Regions from separate parts of the Paenarthrobacter sp. PAE-2 genome, predicted to be linked through region 1. Evidence: riboswitches for the same ligand, from Rfam matches in the RefSeq annotation. Region 1 holds a riboswitch; each other region holds the start of a gene.
The links. A riboswitch is a leader RNA that binds a small molecule or an ion and turns the genes downstream of it on or off. The one in region 1 is predicted to bind S-adenosylmethionine.

Region 1 (7,208 bases):
AACCACTCGGTCACGCGCTCTGCGGAACCGGCAATGGTGAGGCTGGACATCTTGACGTCGCTCTCGTAGACCTTGGACGGGTGCAGGGAGGGGTCGCCTTCCCACTTGAGCATGTACGGCACCTGGGGGTCGGCGATCAAGCCGAGGATGCCGATCTGCTGCCACACCAGTTCGCGGCCGTCCGGGAACTTGCGGTTGCCCGGGACTGCGGAGCGGCCGAGGCGTGCTTCGAACGGGGCAAGGTCGTCAACGGCGACGCACCAGCCCATCCATCCACCGCCGGCTGCCGAGCGTGCCCGGACTGCCTGGCCAAAGGGTGCCTTATCCGAAGCGGGGTGGTCCAGGACCTCCACGACTTCAAGGTATTTGCTGTCCGCCAGGGGAATGATCATGTTCCGGGTGCCGAAGCGGGGGTGCACTCCGCCCCGGACTGCGTCCACTCCCAGTGCTGCGGAAATTCGTTCGGTAGTGGCCAGGAGGCCATCTTTTTCACAAGCGTAAGAGACGTGATCCATGCGCATGGCTTCATCTTGGCACTTTGTGATTCGGGTCTCAGCTAAGTCTTGCCTAACTAAGGTGGGATGTTACGGCGTGCCCTGAGGCCGGGCACCGACCCCGGCACTGTCCCGTCGCGGAAAGACCGAAAAATACTGTCTTCGTCATAAAGGTGGGTAATTCCGTGCCGGCTTCCTAGACTGGCCGCAGTTCCAAGCACTCCCCGTTACTAAACCCATGCGCTACGAAGAGGAGCCACGTCATGTCCCAGGGATGGTCTTTCGAAACCCGCCAGATCCACGCCGGCCAGGAGCCGGATGCTGCAACCGGTGCACGCTCGCTGCCGATTTACCAGACCACTTCCTTCGTGTTCCCCAGCGCGGAGAGTGCCGCCAACCGGTTCGCGCTGGCGGAACTGGCTCCCATCTACACCCGCATTGGCAACCCCACCCAGGACGCAGTGGAACAGCGCATTGCCAGCCTTGAGGGCGGGCTCGGGGCCCTGCTGCTCAGCTCGGGCCAGGCGGCGGAGACCTTCGCGATCCTGAACATCGCCGAGGCCGGTGACCACGTGGTGGCCAGCCCCAGCCTGTACGGCGGAACCTACAACCTCCTGGCGCACACCCTGAAGAAGTTCGGTATTTCCGTGACCTTCGTCGAGGATCCGGACAACCTGGAGCAGTGGCGCAACGCCGTGCAGCCCAACACCAAGCTGTTCTTCGGCGAAGTTGTATCCAACCCCCGCCAGGACGTGCTGGACATCGAAGGCGTCGCCGCGGTTGCCCATGAAGCGGGTGTCCCGCTGATCGTGGACAACACGCTTTCCACGCCTTACCTGATCCGTCCCATCGAGTGGGGTGCGGACATTGTGGTCCACTCGGCCACCAAGTACCTGGGTGGTCATGGTGCTGCCATTGCCGGGGTAATCGTGGATTCCGGAAACTTCGACTTCAGCCAGGACCCGGAGCGCTTCCCGAACTTCAACACCCCCGACCCCAGCTACAACGGCCTGGTCTACGCCCGGGACCTCGGCAAGGACGGCGCCCTCGGCGCCAACCTTTCCTACATCCTGAAGGCCCGCGTCCAGTTGCTGCGCGACCTTGGTTCCGCAGTATCGCCGTTCAACGCCTTCCTCATTGCCCAAGGCCTGGAAACCTTGAGCCTGCGGGTGGAGCGTCACGTGGCCAACGCCACCAAGGTGGCCGAATGGCTTGAAGCCCGTGACGACGTCGAAGCGGTCGCCTATGCGGGCCTGCCGTCAAGCCCCTGGTACGACCGTGGCCGCAAGTACGGTCCCCGCGGCACGGGAGCCGTTGTTGCCTTCACCATCAAGGGTGGCGTCGAAGCCGGCAAGCGCTTCGTCGATGCCTTGGAACTGCACTCCCATGTGGCGAACATCGGTGATGTCCGTTCCCTGGTCATCCACCCGGCGTCGACCACCCACAGCCAGCTGACCGCTGAACAGCAGGCCGTTGCCGGAGTGAACCCGGGCCTCGTCCGCCTGTCCGTGGGAATCGAGCACATCGATGACATCATTGCCGACCTCGAGGCAGGATTCCGCGCGGCAAAGGGTGCCTGACCACGCCTGACGTGCGTCGCGGCGGGCCGCCCGGACTGAGGATTCTTCGCCGGGCGGCCCCGTCACGTGCGCGTTCGTGAACTAAAACGCTCCGAACCGTCATACTGCTGTCACATTCTTCGCCAGAACGGCCGTTCTCTTCCTAAACTCTAGGTGTTAGGTCATGAGTGCCAGCGATCAGCCCCGGCTTGCTGGCCGGCAACCCTCCTCCGCGGTGGGGTGCCCCGGGTGAGGACCTGGCCTGCCGCAATAACGGCGGCGGGCAAGCGCGAGGTTTAGGTGTCAAAGGAATGACCATTACTGCCACATCCCTTCCCACATCGGAAGAACAGGACGGAACCGTCAAATACGCCCGGGTGGGTTCCCTGGAGCTGGAAGCCGGCGGATTTCTCCCGGACGTTGTCCTGGCCTATGAGACTTGGGGCAAGCTCAATGCCGACGCCTCAAACGCCGTCCTCGTGGAGCACGCCCTCACGGGTAGTACGCACGTTGCACGCGGCGCCTCGGACGAGGAAGGCTGGTGGGAGCAGCTCGTTGGCCCGGGCGCAACGATCGACACCAACAGGTTCTTTGTCATTTCCATCAACATCGTGGGCGGCTGCTACGGCAGCACCGGGCCGTCGTCGCAAGCCCCGGACGGCAAGCCTTGGGGCTCCCGTTTCCCGCTGGTGACCCTGCGCGACAGCACAGTGGCCGAAGCCCGGCTCGCCGACGCCTTGGGGATCCGGCAGTGGCATGCAGTGCTGGGCGGCTCGATGGGCGGGGCGCGCGCCTTGGAATGGGCGGTGACCTTCCCGGACAGGGTTGAGCGCTGCGCCGTGATTTCCGTAGGTGCCTACAGCACCGCGGAGCAGATCGCGTTTGCGCAGGCACAGACGCTCGCAATCCGCCAGGATCCGAACTTCAACAACGGCGACTACTACCACGGCCCGGCACCTGAAACCGGCCTTGCCTTGGCGCGGCGGATTGCCCACATCACGTACCGTTCCGCGCTGGAGCTGGACCTCCGCTTCGGCCGGGAAGCGCAGCCGCAGGAGAAACCGCTGGCCGCCGCCGTGCTGGGGGAGCGGGGGCGCTACCAGGTGGAGAGTTACCTGGACCACCAGGGCACCAAGCTGGTGCGCCGCTTCGATGCCAACAGCTACATCGCGATCACCGAGGCCCTGATGTCCCACGATGTCAGGCGGGGACGCGGCCCGCTCAAGGAAGCGTTGTCCCGGGCGACGGCACAGTTTTTTGTAGCGGCCGTGAACTCCGACCGGCTCTACTTCCCGGCACAGTCGCACGAACTCGCCGAAGCCTTGCCGGGCGACGTCCCGGTCCACATCATCGAAGCCCCCATCGGGCACGACGGCTTCCTCACGGAGATCGGCCAGCTCGCGGGCCAGCTGGGCGCAGCCTTCTTTGCCGAAGACTTCAGCCGTTCATGATCTCGCCGCGCTGCTTCATGTAATCCTCCATGGCGATCTCGCCGTTGCTGAACTTCGCGTCCAGCTCTGCGAGCTTCCGCGCCCGGTAGCCCTGCGGCGCAGAGCCTCCACTTGCCGGGGGCGGCACCTGTGGTGAAGCGCCCGACGGCGGTGCCTCCGGCGGCGTTGCATCAGCCGGGCGGATGTCGGCTGGTCCCGTCGGATACCCGGGGTAGTTCTGCGGGGGATAGGCCTGGCCGGGGTAGTTCTGCGGTGGGTAGCCTGGCCCGGGCAGGTTCTGCGGTGGGTAGCCGCGGAAGCCGTCGTTATGGATTCGGCGCGCCTTGGACCGGTTGTACATGCGGATTCCAACTGGAATCACCCATGAGCAGACGATGATCCAGAAGATCAGATTGTTCACAGTGGAGCCCTCCTAGGTCCTATCCCAGCTTAGCCCCGTCGCCTCAGGGCTTCGCCGCCGCGGCAGCCCAACCATCAAACCTCCAGGTTGGGGAGCGCCAGCACAAACCAAAAAGAGAACTACTTTGCCGACGTGAGTAGGGTCCAAAGAGCTCCGAACGCGAAAAATGATCCCATCAAGATGTATACGAAGCCCAGGCCCTTGATGGTAGGAACATCAGCGAACGTGAAACCATCGGGCGCGATACCCTTGCTTTCCCTATACGCCTGTGACCAGATAGAGGCCGTTCCGCCTATGTCCCGGAAAATGAACAGACCCAAGGCAACGAGGGAGCAGCCCGCCAGAACGATAGGGGCCACTACAGCCCAGAATGGCAACCTCGCCACAGCCATAAGCAGTGAAAGTAGGAAGAGTGAAGGAAAACCAAGCATAAATACTCTGGCTACGGGGGGAATCTCAGTAAAGATCCGCCGCATGAGTCGTGGGCTTCTGATTGGTGCTCCTAACAGCAACGCGACCTATCGCGTGGTGCAAATGTTGCCCCGAGCCTACACCGATGACTTGTTTTGGCAGACTACGGGATCGGGCTCGGCGCACTAGTACCGTGAGATGACTAGTCTGTGTTCAGATTGCGCAAATACTGTCGAAGGCCCGGTATCGCGAAATCGATCTTCCCGTGGCCGGCAGGTTCCACCAGGCCGGCGGCGAGCAGGCGCGAGCGATAGTTGGCGACTAGATTGGTCTTTGCCTTCAACCTCTTCCCAAGGTCTCCGGCGATCGAAGGACCGTCATCCTGCGCCATTGCGCGAAGGAACTGGAGGTCCTTTGCCGACACGGTTGAGAGTGCGGCTTCGATGACCGTGCGGGCATTGCGCCTGTGGGCGGCCTGTACCGCGCGGTCCGCCTCGGCATCTGTCACCGTGCCGTTGTTATTCTCCGCTTCGCGCCAGAGGAAGTAACCGACGAGCTGGATCAAGAAGGGGTAGCCACCGGTCGACTCGGCTGCCTTTTGAACCAGGTGGGGCGGGACACGGAAGCCGGCGGTGGCGAAGATGGAGGCGAAAGACCGTTCAACGTCGCGGATGCCCGCCGCATGGAGGTCGATTTTGTCGGCCCGGCGCAGGAACGTGGCAACGCCTTCATTGAGCAGGTCGGATACGGCTGCAGGCAGTCCGGCGAATACCAGGCCGATCGGCAGCCGGTCCTGGATGAAGTGCTGGACGCTGGCCGCCAATTGAGCGAGTTCGTTGCGGTCGGCGGCGTGGATTTCATCCACCGTGATGATCAGGCCGGTGTGTTTGTTGTCGAGGATGTGGAGAAGTTCTTCGCCGAGCTTGCGCCATGCTACTTGGCGTTCGGGTGCCAACTGGGTGGTGATGCTGAATCCTGCGGCGCCGATGGCGGTGATCCGCCGGTTCTGCGGACCGCTGCCAAGTTCCTGGGTCAGGCTGAGCATTTCCTCGCCGACGCGACCCATGAAGCCTTCCGTTGCAGTCTCCGCGATGACTGCCCAGCCTTCTCGGCGGGCGGCGTCATGGACCTCCCCGAGCATCACCGTCTTGCCGATCCCGCGGGCTCCGGTGAAGATCGTGAGCAGTCCCGGTGCCCCGGAACCAAGCCGCAAACCGTATTTGAACTCATCAAGCAGGCCTGACCGTCCAATGATTTCCGGAGGAGTTGCTCCTGCTGAGGGCCTGAATGGATTCTCGATCATGTATCAAGCTTATGAGTCGTTGTGAGTTTTGTGAGTTTGGCGCTTCTGGTGAGGCTTATGAGTTTTGTGAGTATCCTCCGGGCTGGGACCCGGATCCCGTTGGCTCCGGGTGGAACACCATGGGCATGGTCAGTTAGCACCTGAGACGGGACCCGGCGTCGGGCGCTTTGGCGTGATGCCGTCCCCGGAAGATTGGTGCCGCAACCTGCGGATGACCCACGGGACGAAGTACTCGCGGGCCCACACGAGGTCCGAGGACCGGGCTTCGCGCCACGTGCGCGGCGGGAGCGGTTTGGGTGCCATCGGTTCCAGCGTGTGCGGCACGTTCAGTGCCTCCAACACCATGGTGGCGATGGTGTGGTGGCCCAACGGCGAGAAATGCAGCCGGTCCACGTCCCACATCTGCGGATCAGCGAGTTGCCGCAGGGACCACATGTCGGCGACCACCGCGTCGTGCCGGGCGGCGACGGTTCGCAGGTTCTCGTTGTAGATGGCCACCTTGCCGCGGATCCGGCTCAGCACCGACGCCGCAGTATCGGGGCCATTGAACAGCACCACGGTGGCGCCGCCTGAGCTGAGCTCCTGGACGGCGGCGTCGAGCTTGTTGGCCAGGACGTCGGGGTCGCCGCCGGGGCGGATGAGATCGTTGCCCCCGGCCGAAATGGACACCAGGTCCGGTTTGAGTGCCAAGCAAGGCCCCACCTGCTCGTCCACGATCTGCTGCAGCAAACGCCCACGGATGGCAAGGTTGGCGTAGGCGAAATCGGAATGTCCACGCCCGAGTTCTTCGGCCACGCGATCGGCCCAGCCGCGGAACCCGCCCGGGCTCCCGGGTTCAGGATCTCCAATGCCTTCGGTAAACGAATCTCCCAGTGCCACGTACCGGCTCCAGGGATGCTTTTGGACAGTTCCTCCGGGCGTCACCAATGAATTGCTCTCACTCACGATTCATATCCTGCCCCTTACATGCGAACCTACGCGACCGTAAGTTGTTACCCGCGGGTAACTGCAAGAATGGACCCATGACTGAAGCCGTAGCTTTTCCCGCACCCGTTGTCCTGTGGTCCCATGACGAAGCCGAGCGGGCCGGCAAGCCCCTTCTGGTCCTGCTTCATGGATACGGCTCCAACGAGGACGATCTCTTCAGCCTCGCCGGCCTGCTGCCCGCCGACTTCGTCGTGGCGTCCTTGCGGGCTCCCATGCCCATGGGCCCCGGGTTCACGTGGTTCCCGCTGACCGCCTCGATCGACTACTCCCTGGACGCCGTGAAGCTGGCGGCAGAGTACGCCCTCGACTGGTTGGACACCGTCAAGGCGAACCACTCATCCGTGACGTTGCTGGGGTTCTCCATGGGCATGGCCATGGCAACCACCATGCTCCGGTACCGGCCCGCGGACTTCGCTGCCGTCGTCGGGCTTTCAGGCTTCGTGATCGACGCCGGAGCTGACGCGGACTTCCGGGACAACGAACTGGACGGTTCGGTGCCGATGTTCTGGGGACGTGACCAGCAGGATCCGGTGATCACTCCGGACAAGATCGAATACACCATGGGCTGGGTCCGCAAGCACGTGGACCTGACCAAGGTGCTTT
Region 2 (7,208 bases), on a different contig from region 1:
CTCCGCCCACCGATGTGAGGAATTCAAACGCATCCATAGAGCCAGCAAGCCACGATCGACGCCCGCCCAGGAGCGGTCGGGGGCCTTATGTGGATAGCCCGACGAGAAATTTGCTGGATCATTCCGGCCTCGGCCCTCGGGGACCCCGCCATTCCGGGGCTTCGCCTGCGGTCAGGGGCGAATGATCCAGCAAAATTTGACGGACCAGATGGCGGCGGGGTTTGTTGCCGCGGCCATCGTGGGGCGCAAAATGGAGCATGCGTACTTTCGGGGTGGAGGAGGAGCTGCTCATCGTCGATCCCGTGACGGGTCAACCTCTGGCCCTCGCGGATGCGTTGATCAGCGGAAAAGCGCCACAGGACGGGACTTCCGAAGCAGAGGGTTCAGAGCTCACCCATGAATTGAAGCTCGAACAGATCGAGACCCGCACCCGGCCCTGCCATTCCTACGACGAGTTGCTGCATCAGATCAGGCGGGGCCGGGCCATGGCAGGCCAGGCCGCCCGCAAGCACGGGGCCCGCGTAGCCGCACTTGCCACTTCGCCCCTCGCTTCCACCCCGCACACGACGCCCAACCCCAGGTACGCGGAGATGCTGGAGCGTTTTGGACTCACGGCGTACGAGCAGCTGACGTGCGGCTTCCACGTGCACACCTCGGTGGAATCGCCTGAGGAAGGCGTCGTAGTCCTGGACCACATCCGGGACAAGCTCGCTGTCCTGACCGCCATCAGCGCCAATTCTCCCTACTGGCGCGGACAGGCCACCGGCTTTGACAGCTACCGGACCCAGGCCTGGAATCGCTGGCCAACGTCCGGGCCGTCCGCTGTGTTCGGTTCGCTGACCTCATACCGGCGCATGGTCAAGCGGCTGTTGGAGACAGGCGTGCTGCTGGATGAGGGCATGATCTACTTTGACGCCCGCCTCTCCCGGGACCACCCCACAGTGGAGGTCCGGGTTGCCGACGTCTGCCTGCGTTCGGAGGATGCGGCCTTGATCGCCGTGCTGGTGCGGGCTTTGGTGGAGACGGCCACCCGGGAGATGCTCGACGGTGTTGAACCCGCCTCGGTGCCGACGGCGTTGTTGCGCATGGCCAGTTTCCAAGCCAGCAACATGGGTTTGCGCGGTGACCTTCTTGACTTTGGCGAATTCCGTCCCGAACCGGCCACAAGCGTGGTGTGGGCGTTGGTGGAGTACCTGGCCCCTGTCTTGACGGAACAGAACGAACTGGAACTGGTGAAAGCAGGATTAGCCGACATCCTGGAGCGCGGAAACGGCGCCCACCAGCAACGGGAAGCTGCGGTACGCTTCAACAGCCGCCAACGGGACGGCCAAAGCCCCGCAGGCAGTCCGCCCAGTGTAGAGGCGCTGGGTGCTGTGGTGGGGCATGCCGTCAAAGTCACCGCCTCCGGCACACCGGGAGGTGCCATCAAGGATCCCGACCCCGTGCTGGCACGCGTCCGCCGGGCCTAGGAACCCAGCACTGCGGGAACTCAGCCAACCGCGGGATCGCCCCCGGGAGGCTCCGGATCCCACACCATCAAGTACCCTCCCACAGTCGCCTCCGTGACGTAGAAGACGAACGGCGGAATGTCCTTGGCCTTGAGCAGGATGCCGGCAAAAATTACGGCAGCGCTGCTGGCCGTCAGCCCCACCCAGCGTTTTGCCGGAGATCGCAGCAGGCCAGTGCCAAGAGCGGCCAGGCCGGCGATGTGCAGCCATGAGTAGCCCAGGAACGGAACATTCGAGCCGCAACGGTACGCAAACCGTTCAAGGTCCGACGCCCTCCGGGACAGGCTGTACACAAACAGCGGAGCTCCGGCCAGGAGCGCGGCAGCCGAGGCCTCTACCCAGTGCTTGGCCTTGGCGTCAGGCACGGCCCGTGCCAAGGCGGCGAATCCCATCGGCACGGCCGCGGTCCCGGCTGCGGCCACGTGGTGGCCGGTCACCCATCCCCGCTCACCCCGCAGAAGCAGCCTCAAACGCTCGGCCGGATCGTGGGTGGTATAGACGCGGGGCACGGGAGAAATTCCCGCCAGCCACACGACCGAACCCGCAACAATGACAGCCCCCGCGCGGCGGTATGGATGCCTCATGGCATGAGATTAGACCTGTTTGAGGGCCTTCTCCAGATCCAGGATGAGGTCGTTGACGTCCTCGAGCCCAACGGACAACCGGACCACGCCGTCGGAAAGCCCGATGGCTGCACGGCCTTCGGGTCCCATGGCCCTGTGGGTGGTGGTAGCCGGATGGGTAATGAGCGACTTCGAGTCGCCCAGGTTGTTGGAGATGTCGATGACCCGCAACCCGTCGAGCAAGGCGAACGCGGCTTCCTTGGCGGAGCGGCCGGACGACGGCGAAAGCTCGAACGTCAGCACGGTACCGCCGGCCTTCATCTGTTTGGCGGCCAGCTCATACTGCGGGTGGGACGTGAGCAAGGGGTATTTGACCCAGTTGATCGCGGGCTGGTCTTCCAGCCATTCGGCAATCTTCAGCGCAGAGGCGGAACTGTGGTTCACCCGCAGGCCCATGGTCTCCAGGCCCTTGGTAAGCACCCACGCGTTGAACGCGGACAATGACGGCCCGGTGTGCCGCATGAGCTGCTTGACCGGGCCATCGATGAATTCCTTGGTGCCGAGGATCGCGCCGCCCAGCACCCGGCCTTGGCCGTCGATGTGTTTGGTGCCCGAGTACACAATGACGTCGGCGCCGAGCTCGCCGCAGCGCTGGAGCAGGGGAGTGGCAAAGACGTTGTCCACCACCACTGTTGCCCCGGCGGCGTGCGCGAGTTCGCTGACGGCTGCGATGTCCACGATCTCCTGCATCGGGTTGGAGGGGGACTCGAAGAACACCGCGGTGGTGGGCTCGGAGAGGGCAGCGCGCCACTGGTCAAGGTCGGGGCCGTCCACGAACACGGTCTCCACGCCCCACCGAGGCAGGATCTCGTTGAGGATCACAAAGCAGGAACCAAAGAGCGAACGGGCGGCAACCACCCGGTCGCCGGCGCCCAGCAAGGCACCAAGGGCGGTGAAGACTGCGGACATGCCCGACGCCGTCGCGAAGCAGGCTTCGGTGCCTTCAAGGAGACGCAGCCGCTCCTGGAAGGTGGCAACGGAGGGGTTGCCGTAGCGCGAGTAGACGAAGCGTTCGTCTTCCCCGGTGAAGGCGCGCTCGGCAGCTGCCGCCGACTCGTAGACGAAGCCGGAGTTGAGGAAGACGGGCTCCGCCGTTTCCTGAAAATTGGTACGGTCGAGGCCACCGCGAACGGCTTGGGTGTCTGCATTCCAGCCGGCGGCGTCAGGGTTGAATGTCACTTCTTATTCGTTTCCAAGGTTGGTTGGCAGGCCGCGGTTTTTCCAGCCGTTGACGGTTCGTTCGCCGTAACGGTCCGGTTCACCTTCGAAGCCTTCGAGGACGTTGTAGGCGGTGAAACCTGCCCGGGTTGCGGCGATGGCCGCAGCAATGGAGCGCTGTCCGGACCGGCAGAGGAACACGAGCTCAACGCCGTCTCCCTCGGGTGCCTGTTGCTGCAAGTCCTCGATGAAGCGGGAGTTCGGGACGCCGCCTGCAAGGTTCCACTGGATGAACAGGGGATCGTTTTCCGTGGCCTTGGTGTCGGGGATGCCGATGTGGGCCCATTCGCCCTCGGTGCGGACGTCCACCAGGATGGCACCGTCCTGCAGCTTCGCCCAGGCATCCTGCGGGGTCAGGTCTCCGGCGTAGCTCATGCGTGGCCCTCGAATGCTGCCTCGTCCTCGTAGTTCTCCAGCTCATCCACGGCATTGGCCACGGCGGCATCCGCGCTGGCGACGGCTGCAGGCAATACCACTGCTTGGGCCACAATGACGTCCGTGCCGTTGTAGGTGGCCGACGGGCTGCCATGCAGGACATAGCCTTCAGCGAGGGCGTTGCTGATCCGTTCGCAGAAGTCCCGGGTGTCCGGGCCCGTGATCAATCGGTAGGAAAGTCTCTCTTCGGTGGGTTCAGGCATTAATGTGCTCCTCAGTCACGCTTGCAGTTCGAAGTGTCGAATACGCCGAGTAGTCACCTGAGGCACCCCGCCGCGGGAGAGGGTTGCCGACCAGCAAGTCAGGGCTTGGCACTGGTGCTCATTACTCAAGAAAAAAATATCACCCGCGGCCGCCGCGATGCATGTGGCGGGTGTCCCGCCGTCGTCATGTTGCGTAACCGGACCAGCCGCCGGGACTGGCCCATTTACGGCGTCACGGGAGCATAATTGACGCAATACGACCCCCTGTAACTTCGCATGAAATCAGGTCGCGGTGAGCGGACAGAGCAGTTCTACACTCAAGCCCATGCTGCATTTCGGATGGTTCGTGGGCCATGGATTCGGTGTCCAGGGCTGGGGGACTCCCGGCTACAGCCTTGGCTACGACTGGAAGAAGCCTGCGCTCTACCAGGAGGCCGTCAGGGCCTTTGAACGGTCGGGCCTGGACCTGTTCATCATCGAAGATTCACTCACCGTCCCGGACACGTACGGCGGCACGGCGGAAGTGTCGCTTGCGCACGCGTCCTTCGCTCCCAAGCACGATCCCCTCGCACTGGTGCCGTACCTGCTGTCCGTGACCGAACACCTCGGCATTGTGCCCACCATCAGCGCGTCCTTCTACCCGCCTTTCACCGCGGCCAGGCTCCTTGCCACCCTGCAGCATTTCTCCGAGGGCCAACTCGGCTGGAACGTGGTGACCTCCGGCAGCGACCTCGCCGCGCAGAATTACGGACTGGACCAGCAGATCGAGCACGACCTGCGTTACGAGAAAGCGGAGGAATTCGTCGACGTCGTCCGGCGGCTTTGGCGGAGCTGGGAACCGGACGCCGTGCTGGAGGACGCGGAGGCAGGCCGGTTTGCGGACCACACCAAAGTCCATCCCATCAACCACGACGGACAGTTTTTCAAGGTTCGGGGTCCGCTGAATACGGCACCCCTTCCCGAGGAACCCGTACTGGTGCAGGCCGGTGCTTCGCCCCGGGGCAAGGCGTTCGCGGGTGGCCACGCCGACGTCGCCATCGCCCTGGCCCGCGGCGTCGACGGGATGAAGGCCTACCGCGATTCCATCCGTGCCGAAGCCGCACATGCCGGGCGGATTCCCGACGACGTCAAGGTTCTTTTTGTCCTCAAGCCCACCGTGGTGGGGTCTGCTGCGGAGGGGGAGGAACTGCGGTCACGGCGCAGGGAGCTGACCCAGCGCGACATCGACAGCCAGCTCAACTCGATCTCCTACCTTTCGGTGATCGACTTCAAACAATTCGACCTCGATCAGCCCCTCCCCGAGCTGAGCACCAACAGCAACCAAGGAACGCTGGAACACTTCGCCAAAGCGGCTCCTCCCGGGTCCACGCTGCGGCAGATCCTGCAGGCCCGCAGCGGCGGCGCAGGTGATTCGATCATCGGGACCGCCGGAGAGATCGCCGACTACCTCGAGGAGACGGGCGAGGCCGTGGGCGGAGACGGCTTCCTGTTTTCCGGGTTCGTCGATCCGGTGACGGTGCATGGGGTCCTGGACAAGCTGACTCCCGAACTTCGTCGCCGCGGCCTCCTGAGGAAGAGCTACGGCAACGGCGGTTTCCGGCAGAATCTCCTGGATTTCTAACAATGTCCCCGGAGTCGAAGGTGCTGCTGATAGGGACGGCGCCCGTGCATGCCGAAAGCATCGCGATGGCGGCGGCGGACGACTCCTGCCACGTGAAACTCAACCACGATGCCCTGACGTTGATCGGCCGTTCACGGGAAGTCGTGGAGCAAGTGGCGGCCTCCGGCGAGCGGGTTTACGGCCTCAACACCCTCCTGGGATCCGGCCGCGATACCGCTGTTGAGGACGGCTCCATCCTCGCCTACCAAGTGCAGGTGGTCAGGTACCACAACAGCGGGGTGGGACCCTATCTGAGCCGCGCCGAAGCACGCGCCGTGATCCTCGCCCGCCTGGTCGGATTCAGTCGCGGCGGTTCAGGCGTCCGGCCCGAAACGGCCCGCTTCTACGCCGACCTCCTGAACCGCGGCGTCCACCCCGCCATCCCGGCCGAGGGTTCGGTGGGCTCTTCCGACCTCACCCAACTGGCCGCCGTCGCCGCCGTCGCGATCGGTGAAGGAGAAGCGCTCGACGCGTCCGGCGTCCTGGTGCCCGGCGCCAAGGCCCTCGCGGACGCCGGACTTCAGCCCCTTACGCTCCACGCCGGTGAGGCCTTGGCCCTCGTCAGCGCGAATGCCTATTCGGTAGGTGCCGGCACCCTCGCCTTGCTGAGGTTGCGGCATGTGGCCCGGCTTGCGGACGTCGCGCTCGCCCTCTCCCTGGAAACCATCGCGAGGTACGACGGCGGCGGCAACCTCAGCCCCTTCTCGCCGGCTATCCAATCGGCCAAGGCCGTGGACGGCCAACGGGAATCGGCCGCCGCCGTCCGCCGCCTGTTGAGCGGCGGGTGGCTGGAAGACGTACGCCCGGAAGTTTCCGTGCAGGACGCCCTGTCCTTCAGGGCTGCGCCTCAGACGCACGGGGCGTTCAGGGCCGCGGTGGGGCAGTTGGCGGCAGCGTTGGACGTGGAGTTGAACGGCAGGGGAGATAATCCGCTGGTGGACCTCGAATCGGGGCAGATGGTCTCCGGGGGCAATTTCCAGCCGATGCAGTTGGCGTTGGCCTTCGAAGGCTTGCGCTTGGCGCTCGCCCACGTGGGCATTCCGAGTGAACGCAGGATCGCCAAGCTCTACCCGCCGCAGCGTGCCATCCGGGCGAAGCACCTTGCCGCAGCGGCCGGGTCCGGCTTGGTGCAGGAAGAGTTGCCGGGGCTGCTGTGGTACTCGGCGGCCGGGCTCCTCGCCGAACTGAAATTCCTGGCAGTGCCGGCCACCCTTGGCGCACCCACCTTGTCTGCCGACGTCGAAGACCATTCAACCCTCGCGCCGCTCGCCCTGCAGCAACTTGAAAAGTCCGTCGACGCCGTGGAGAAGCTGCTCGCCATTGAGGCCCTGACGGCGTCCTATCTGCTGCTCGAAGCGGGAGCTGCGCAGCCGCTGGGCAAGGGGACTGCAGCCGTCGTTGGCCGCCTTGCCGACGTCCTTGCAGACCGGCCGTCCGCCCCGGAACTGGTGGAGCACGCGCGGCGGGAGCTTCGGATTGTTGTTGACGGACTCCGGCAAGGTGGAAACGAATGGTGACGACGGCACATCGGAAGCACGGCGCGCATGCTGCAACTGTCCCT
Region 3 (7,208 bases), on a different contig from region 1:
GCTTTATTGTGAATCAATCATTGAAGGAGGCCAGCTATGAGCAAGCGTGCACGTAAGCGTCGTGACCGTAAGCGCGGCGGCGCAAACCACGGCAAGCGCCCCAACACCTAAGCCAGAGGCTTGGAGTCAAGGCTTAAAGCAAAGGCCCCGGAAACCATGCGGTTTCCAGGGCCTTTCGCGTTTAAGCGGCTTTGGTCAGTGGACCTGCAGCCGGTTCAGGCCTCCACGGGCTTGATCGAGTGGATCCTGTCAAGAATGGAGTTCTTGAGGTTCTCCGGCGCAGATTCGGTGCAGGAGCGCTTGACCATGGTGCGAATGAGGCACTCGAGATCGTACTGCTCGGAGCACTCCTCGCAACCGTCCAAGTGCTGCTTGATCTCGCCGAGGTCCTCACGGGTCAGTGCGCCGTCGAGGTACTCGTAAATACGCTGCATGCGCGTATCGTCGCAATCGCCCAATCCCTGGCAGTCGCTCATTTCTCTTTCTCCTGATTGTTGCTACCGGCCGTGGCCTGGTCTTCTGTCTGGGCCCGGAAGCCCCGTTCGGCGGCGTAGTCCGCCAGCATGTCCCGGAGCATCTTCCTGCCGCGGTGCAGGCGCGACATGACGGTGCCGATCGGGGTATTCATGATCTCTGATATCTGCTTGTACGCATACCCCTCGACATCCGCGAAGTAGACGGCCAGGCGGAACTCTTCCGGGATGGACTGCAAGGCATTCTTGACGTCCGAATCCGGGAGATGGTCGAGGGCCTCGGCTTCTGCGGAGCGCAGTCCCGCGGACGTGTGCGACTCCGCCTTGGCCAGCTGCCAGTCCTCGATCGTGTCCGAGTTGGACTGCAGGGGTTCCCGCTGCCGCTTCCGGTAGAGGTTGATGTAGGTATTGGTCAGGATCCGATACAGCCAGGCTTTGAGGTTCGTGCCCGGCTTGTATTGGTGGAACGCAGAGAAAGCTTTGGTGTAAGCCTCCTGGACCAGGTCCTCGGCATCGGACGGGTTGCGCGCCATGCGCATCGCCGCCGAGTAAAGCTGGTCCACATACTGCATGGCGTCGCGCTCAAAGCGCGCCCGGCGCTGCTCGGCGGTTTCGGTGGAGGGATCGACGGCGGCCGGGGCCTGAGCGTCGTCGCCGGCGGCCTGGTCCGTGGCCGCTGCGGCCGGTTCAATGGTGCTCATCGATGCCAAGTCTACTGTCAGCTGGAGTGAATCCTGCTGCGCGGGCGACGTGGGCCCCGGTAAATCCGTGCGGTCCCTCACCAAGGTCAAAAAACCAACTCCGTTCGTGAAGCGGCAACACCATGCCGCGGCCCGGTCTTCACCGCGCCTTCTGTTCACAACGGCCACCGGTGGGTAAATATTCCGCAAAGGTGCAAGACTAGAGCAGACTGCACCCCTTGAACACGACGTCAAACGACGCCTGTGGCCAATCATCCAGGAGGCAAGACATGTCTGTAATCCGTTTCCTCGCGCGACCCATGCTCGCATCAAGTTTCGTCATTACCGGGCTGGACAAACTGAAGAACGCGGATGACACTGCCAGGCAGTTATCGCCGGTACTTCGCCGGGCTTCCGAGTCCCTGCCTTTCCAGACAGACGAGAAAGTCCTGGCCCGCGTCATCGGTGGCGCGCAGTTGGGGGCAGGTGCCCTCCTCGGCCTGGGAAAAATGTCCCGTTTCGCTGCCACCGTGCTCGCTTTGACCTCGGCTCTTAACACCTACGTGGAGTGGCGCTCAGCGGATATCAGCACCAAGGAAGGCCGTAACGCACGCCGTGCCCAGCTGCTGAAGAACATTTCCCTGACCGGAGGCGTGCTGCTCGCTTCCGTGGACACTGCCGGACGCCCCAGCCTGGCATGGCGCGCCGAACACCTTGCCGCCGACGCAAAGAAAGTCACCGGGAAGCAGATCAAGCGCGCAGACAAAGCAGTACGCAAGGCCGTCGACCACGCAGTTGGAGCATAAGGAAGCATGACTGGTACCACCGCAGCAAACACCGGCACGGAAAGCGCCGCAGCACAATCCCTCTGGCCGGCGCCCTTTGCCAAGCAGCCGGTCGATGCCACGGTAACGGTACCGGGCTCCAAGTCCTTAACCAACAGGTTCCTGATCTTGGCGGCCCTGGCTGATGGGCCGTCAAGGTTGCGGGCTCCCCTGCACTCGCGGGACTCCGCGTTGATGGTCCAGGCCTTGCGCCACTTGGGAGCGACCGTCACCGAGGTGCCGGGCGACGGGGACTACGGTCCCGACCTCGAGATCAGCCCCATCAGTTCGACGGACACTCCCTCCGACACCTCCATCGACTGCGGCCTTGCCGGAACTGTCATGAGGTTTGTTCCCCCTGTGGCGGCCCTCCGCCGGGGAACTGCTGTCTTCGACGGCGATCCCCACGCCCGCAAGCGCCCCATGGGAACCATCATCGAGGCGCTCGTAGCCCTTGGGGTTCCGGTTCGCGCCGAAGGCGGCAGGACGCCGTCGGCCCTGCCTTTCGCGGTGGAAGGCACCGGCGAAGTCCGCGGCGGGCACCTTGTGATCGATGCCAGCGCCTCGTCGCAGTTCGTATCGGCGTTGTTGCTGGTGGGCGCGCGCTTCACCGAAGGCCTGCATCTTGAACATGTCGGCAAGCCGGTGCCAAGCCTCGACCACATCAGCATGACAGTATCCGTGCTCCGCAGCGTCGGGGTCAGCGTGGACGATTCGGTGCCCAACCATTGGCGCGTGGCTCCCGGCCCCATCCGTGCCTTCGACCAGCGCATCGAACAGGACCTGTCCAACGCCGGTCCCTTCCTGGCCGCCGCGCTGGCCACGCGCGGGACCGTCAGAATCCCCAACTGGCCCCTCCGGACAACCCAGGTGGGTGATCTCTGGCGCAGCATCCTCACCACCATGGGGGCAACCGTCATGCTGGAAGACGGCACGCTCACCGTCACGGGCGGTCCCGACATCAAGGGGGCGGACTTTGACGAGACCAGCGAACTGGCTCCCACCGTTGCCGCCCTGTGCGCCTTGGCCAGCGGACCCTCCCGCCTGACCGGGATCGCCCACCTCAGGGGCCACGAAACGGACCGGCTCGCCGCGTTGGTGAACGAGATCAACCGCCTCGGCGGAGACGCGGAAGAAACCGCGGACGGTCTCATCATCCGTCCAGCTGCCCTGCACGGCGGTGTCGTGCACAGCTATGCGGACCACCGCATGGCTACGGCGGGTGCCATCCTCGGGCTCGCCGTGGAAGGGGTGGAAGTGGAAGACATCGCCACGACTTCCAAAACCATGCCCGAGTTCCCGCACATGTGGGCCGCCATGCTCGGTCAGGCTTCGCGCGATTCCGGTGATTTCCCACAGGCGGGCACAACCGGGGGCAACCGCTGACCATGGGCCGCGACGCACGCTCCTGGGACGAATCGGACGTCCGCATCCGTCCGAACAAGAAAGGTTCCAGGCCCCGCACCAAGGACCGCCCCAGCCACGACGACGCCGTGGTGGGACGAATCATCACGGTCGACCGCGGGCGCTACACGGCGATCGTGGGCGAGGACTCTGACAACGAACGCGTAGTCATTGCAGCCAGGGCCCGCGAACTTCGGCGAACGCCGGTGGTTCCGGGCGATTTTGTTGCCTTGGTGGGCGACGTCTCCGGCAGCCCCGATACCCTGGCGCGGCTGGTCCGCGTCGAAGAACGCCGGACCCTGTTGCGTCGCAGCGCCGATGACACGGACCCGATCGAGCGGGTAGTGGTGGCGAACGCCGACCAGCTGGTAGTGGTGGTGGCCGCAGCCAACCCGGAGCCGCGTACCGGTTTCATCGACCGCGCCTTGGTGGCAGCCTACGACGCCGGCATAGAGCCGCTGCTGCTCATCACCAAAGCGGACGTCAAGGATCCGGCGGAACTTCTTTCGAACTACCTCAGCCTGGACTTTCCGGTCATCATCAGCCGCACAGCGGATTCACAGGCATCCGGCATCGATGCCCGCTCGGACGACGGCTTGTCCGCCCGGCTCGACAGTGAAGCGGTGTCCCGCCTGCGGGACCACCTCGACGGAAAAGTGACCGTCATGCTGGGGCACTCCGGCGTCGGCAAATCCACCATGGTCAATGCGCTGACGGGCGCGGAACGGGCAACCGGCGGAGTCAACGCCGTGACGGGCCGCGGCCGGCATACTTCATCGTCCGCACTGGCCCTCAAGCTGGCCGACGCTCCTTCGGGCAGCTGGATCATCGATACTCCCGGTATCCGTTCCTTCGGATTGGCCCACGTCGACCCGGATCGGATCCTGCACTCCTTCCCGGACCTCGAGCCCGGCACCGAAGACTGCGAACGGGGCTGCAAACACGACGCCAACGCCGTCAACTGCGGACTGGACGCCTGGGTCAACGAAGGACACGCCGGACCTTCCGGCGCCGCACGGCTGGCGTCCCTGCGCCGGCTCCTCGGAGCGGACCCGCGCCTGGAGGCGAAGGAAACCAAGGAACTCGGCACCGTCAACTGAGACGGGAAAGCACCACTTCCCGGGTGCAGGGATTGTTTCGCGATAGTTTGGTGGCATGACCCAACCCGTTTCCAGTTACAACGATGACCTGCGGCTGGCCCACGTCCTGGCCGATTCGGTGGACGCCCAGACCATGGACCGGTTCAAGGCCCTGGACCTGCAGATCGAAACCAAACCCGACCTGACGCCGGTCACCGATGCGGACAAGGCAGCCGAGGAAGCCATCCGCGGCCAGCTCTCGCGTTCGCGTCCCCGCGACGCCGTGCTGGGCGAAGAGTTCGGCAGCAGCGGCCATGGATCGCGGCGCTGGATTATCGACCCCATCGACGGGACGAAGAACTTTGTTCGAGGGGTGCCGGTGTGGGCAACCTTGATCGCCCTCGTTGACGAGGACGAGCCCGTGGTGGGTGTGGTCAGCGCGCCGGCACTCGGCAAACGCTGGTGGGCCGCCAAGGGCATGGGAGCCTACACAGGGCGGTCCCTCGCGTCGGCCACCCGTTTGAAAGTCTCCAATGTCTCTTCGCTGGCGGACGCGTCACTGTCCTTCTCGAGCCTTTCGGGATGGAAGGAGCGCGGAAACCTGGACGAATTCCTTTCGCTCACTGACGACGTCTGGCGGACCCGCGCCTTCGGGGATTTCTGGTCCTACTGCCTGGTGGCCGAAGGTGCCGTAGACATCGCCTGCGAACCGGAACTAAACCTTTATGATATGGCTGCCTTAGTGCCGATCGTCACGGAGGCCGGCGGCAGGTTCACCTCGCTTGAGGGCGAAGACGGCCCCTTCGGAGGCAACGCGCTGGCCACTAATTCCATCCTCCACTCAGAGGTCCTGAAGCGCCTCAACCCGGAGATCGACGATCTCCTTTAGCGCGCCCGGCAACAGCCGAACCGTATTGCTGCGAATAATCGACGGCGACAAACCCACTTCAGGGTGCCAACGCCGTCGATTATTCGACCAAAACGGGATTCGGCTCTCTCCGTAACAAACCGCTTAACAAACTTCTTCCGCTTTGAATCGTCCACGGAAGGTGCCCTAGTCTCTTCTACAGGTCACGAGTGCCAGCGCTAAACCCCGGTTTGCTGGCCGGCAACCCTCCATTCGCGGTGGGGTGCCCCGGGTGACGACCAGGCCGGTCCGGAACGGATACGGCAAGCGCGGATCCCTTGGAGGGGTCCTTCTTGAGTGAGGTCCCATGAGCACTGTTACGTTCGATTCCACCGTCCTGCCCGCTTTCGGAGATGACCACGCGGCACACGAAGCCCTCGCAGCGCGACCGCTGGCCGCCGTCACAGGAGCAGAGCTGCAGGCTCCCCTGATCCAAGGGGGCCACGTCAGGTACGCAAACCTTGACTACGGCGCATCGGCCCCGGCCCTGACCATCGTCTCTGCCTACCTGAACGAGATTCTGCCCTACTACGCCAGCGTGCACCGTGGCGCCGGTTACGCGTCCCAAATCAGCACATCCGTCTATGAAAACTCGCGGAACATCGTGCGGAACTTCGTTGGCGGCCGGCCGGATGATTCAGTCATCTTCACCCGCAACACCACCGATTCGCTGAACCTCCTCGCCGGATGCCTCCCCCAGCTTGACGGCGCACCGGCCGGTGAAGTCCTGTACCTCGACATTGAGCACCACGCCAACCTGCTTCCCTGGCAGGGTGTACCGCACCGCAGCGTCATCGCCTCCCCTACGTTGTCAGCCACCATCGCCAACCTGCGCGATGAGTTGAGCCAGGGCGGAATATCCCTGCTCGCTGTGACCGGCGCTTCCAACGTCACCGGCGAAATCCTGCCGATCGCAGAGCTCGCAGCGTTGGCGCATGAGTTCGACGCGCGGATCGTCGTCGATGCAGCCCAGCTCGCCCCGCACCGGCGCATCAATATTTCCGAGAGCGACGTGGACTACGTCGTCTTCTCGGGGCACAAGCTCTACGCGCCCTTCGGCGCAGGCGTCGTGGTCGGCCGTCCCGACTGGCTCGACGCCGGAACCCCCCACCTTGCCGGAGGCGGCGCCGTTCGTGAAGCGCGCCTGGATTCGGTGAGCTGGGCAACTGGCCCTGCCCGGCACGAGGGCGGCTCCCCCAACGTCCTGGGGGCAGCCACCTTGGCGCGGGCTACCCAGGTGCTGGCCGGGTTGGACCAACAGGACTGGCACAACCACGAGGTGGCAATCCGATCCTTCCTGGTTGAGGGCTTGGAATCCATTGAAGGGGTCACCGTCCACCGGATCTTCAGTGATTCCAGCGACACCATCGGCGTCGTCAACTTCTCCGTTGAAGGCTTCGACGCGGGACTGGTGGCCGCCTACCTGGCCGCCGAGCACGGCGTGGGCCTGCGCGATGGCCGTTTCTGCGCCCACCCGCTCCTGAAGCGCCTCGGCTTGCCGTCAGGTTCACTGCGCGCCAGCTTCGGCGTCGGCTCCCGGCTTGAGGACGCTGCCCGGCTGCTGGCCGGCATCCGGCAACTGAAGACCACCGGACTTGGCTGGGATTACGTCGTGGACGAGGGCCGTTGGGTCCCCGCAAACGATCACCGCAGCTACCCGGAGTGGGCGCCCAATACGCCCGGAACCGCCGGGGCCGCTCCCTGCACCGTGGACTAGGAGCCGTCCCGGCCTTGGCGCCACGTTGCTGCGGTAGATTCTTTGGGTATCCCTGACTACTGCCGCTGAAGGAGTCCCCTGCGTGTCCACGCGTTCAAGCAACGAATCCGGAGGATCACTGCCC

Region 2: it holds a riboswitch for S-adenosylmethionine, as region 1 does, so the genes downstream of both, OCL88_RS14110 (DUF1737 domain-containing protein) here and metX (homoserine O-acetyltransferase MetX) in region 1, are expected to answer to the same signal.
Region 3: it holds a riboswitch for S-adenosylmethionine, as region 1 does, so the genes downstream of both, OCL88_RS08025 (aminotransferase class V-fold PLP-dependent enzyme) here and metX (homoserine O-acetyltransferase MetX) in region 1, are expected to answer to the same signal.

Annotation. Positions count from the first base shown of each region.
Region 1 covers NZ_JAPDNV010000004.1:25,445-32,652, forward strand. The annotation lists gene OCL88_RS03235 (VOC family protein) at 1-521, opposite strand, end outside; gene OCL88_RS03240 (bifunctional o-acetylhomoserine/o-acetylserine sulfhydrylase) at 758-2,074, shown strand; SAM riboswitch class IV at 2,234-2,349, shown strand; gene metX (homoserine O-acetyltransferase MetX) at 2,365-3,504, shown strand; gene OCL88_RS03250 (hypothetical protein) at 3,491-3,904, opposite strand; gene OCL88_RS03255 (ATP-binding protein) at 4,518-5,618, opposite strand; gene OCL88_RS03260 (SGNH/GDSL hydrolase family protein) at 5,748-6,563, opposite strand; gene OCL88_RS03265 (alpha/beta hydrolase) at 6,641-7,208, shown strand, end outside.
Region 2 covers NZ_JAPDNV010000022.1:47,653-54,860, forward strand. The annotation lists gene OCL88_RS14085 (endonuclease domain-containing protein) at 1-37, opposite strand, end outside; gene OCL88_RS14090 (glutamate--cysteine ligase) at 258-1,469, shown strand; gene OCL88_RS14095 (hypothetical protein) at 1,490-2,092, opposite strand; gene OCL88_RS14100 (O-succinylhomoserine sulfhydrylase) at 2,102-3,310, opposite strand; gene OCL88_RS14105 (rhodanese-like domain-containing protein) at 3,314-3,724, opposite strand; gene OCL88_RS14110 (DUF1737 domain-containing protein) at 3,721-3,987, opposite strand; SAM riboswitch class IV at 4,000-4,113, opposite strand; gene OCL88_RS14115 (NtaA/DmoA family FMN-dependent monooxygenase) at 4,280-5,608, shown strand; gene OCL88_RS14120 (aromatic amino acid ammonia-lyase) at 5,611-7,164, shown strand; gene OCL88_RS14125 (PLP-dependent cysteine synthase family protein) at 7,158-7,208, shown strand, end outside.
Region 3 covers NZ_JAPDNV010000009.1:106,453-113,660, forward strand. The annotation lists gene OCL88_RS21265 (50S ribosomal protein bL37) at 37-111, shown strand; gene rsrA (mycothiol system anti-sigma-R factor) at 216-476, opposite strand; gene OCL88_RS08000 (sigma-70 family RNA polymerase sigma factor) at 473-1,264, opposite strand; gene OCL88_RS08005 (DoxX family membrane protein) at 1,444-1,959, shown strand; gene aroA (3-phosphoshikimate 1-carboxyvinyltransferase) at 1,966-3,363, shown strand; gene OCL88_RS08015 (ribosome small subunit-dependent GTPase A) at 3,366-4,481, shown strand; gene hisN (histidinol-phosphatase) at 4,537-5,349, shown strand; SAM riboswitch class IV at 5,530-5,643, shown strand; gene OCL88_RS08025 (aminotransferase class V-fold PLP-dependent enzyme) at 5,675-7,084, shown strand; gene OCL88_RS08030 (class I SAM-dependent methyltransferase) at 7,203-7,208, shown strand, end outside.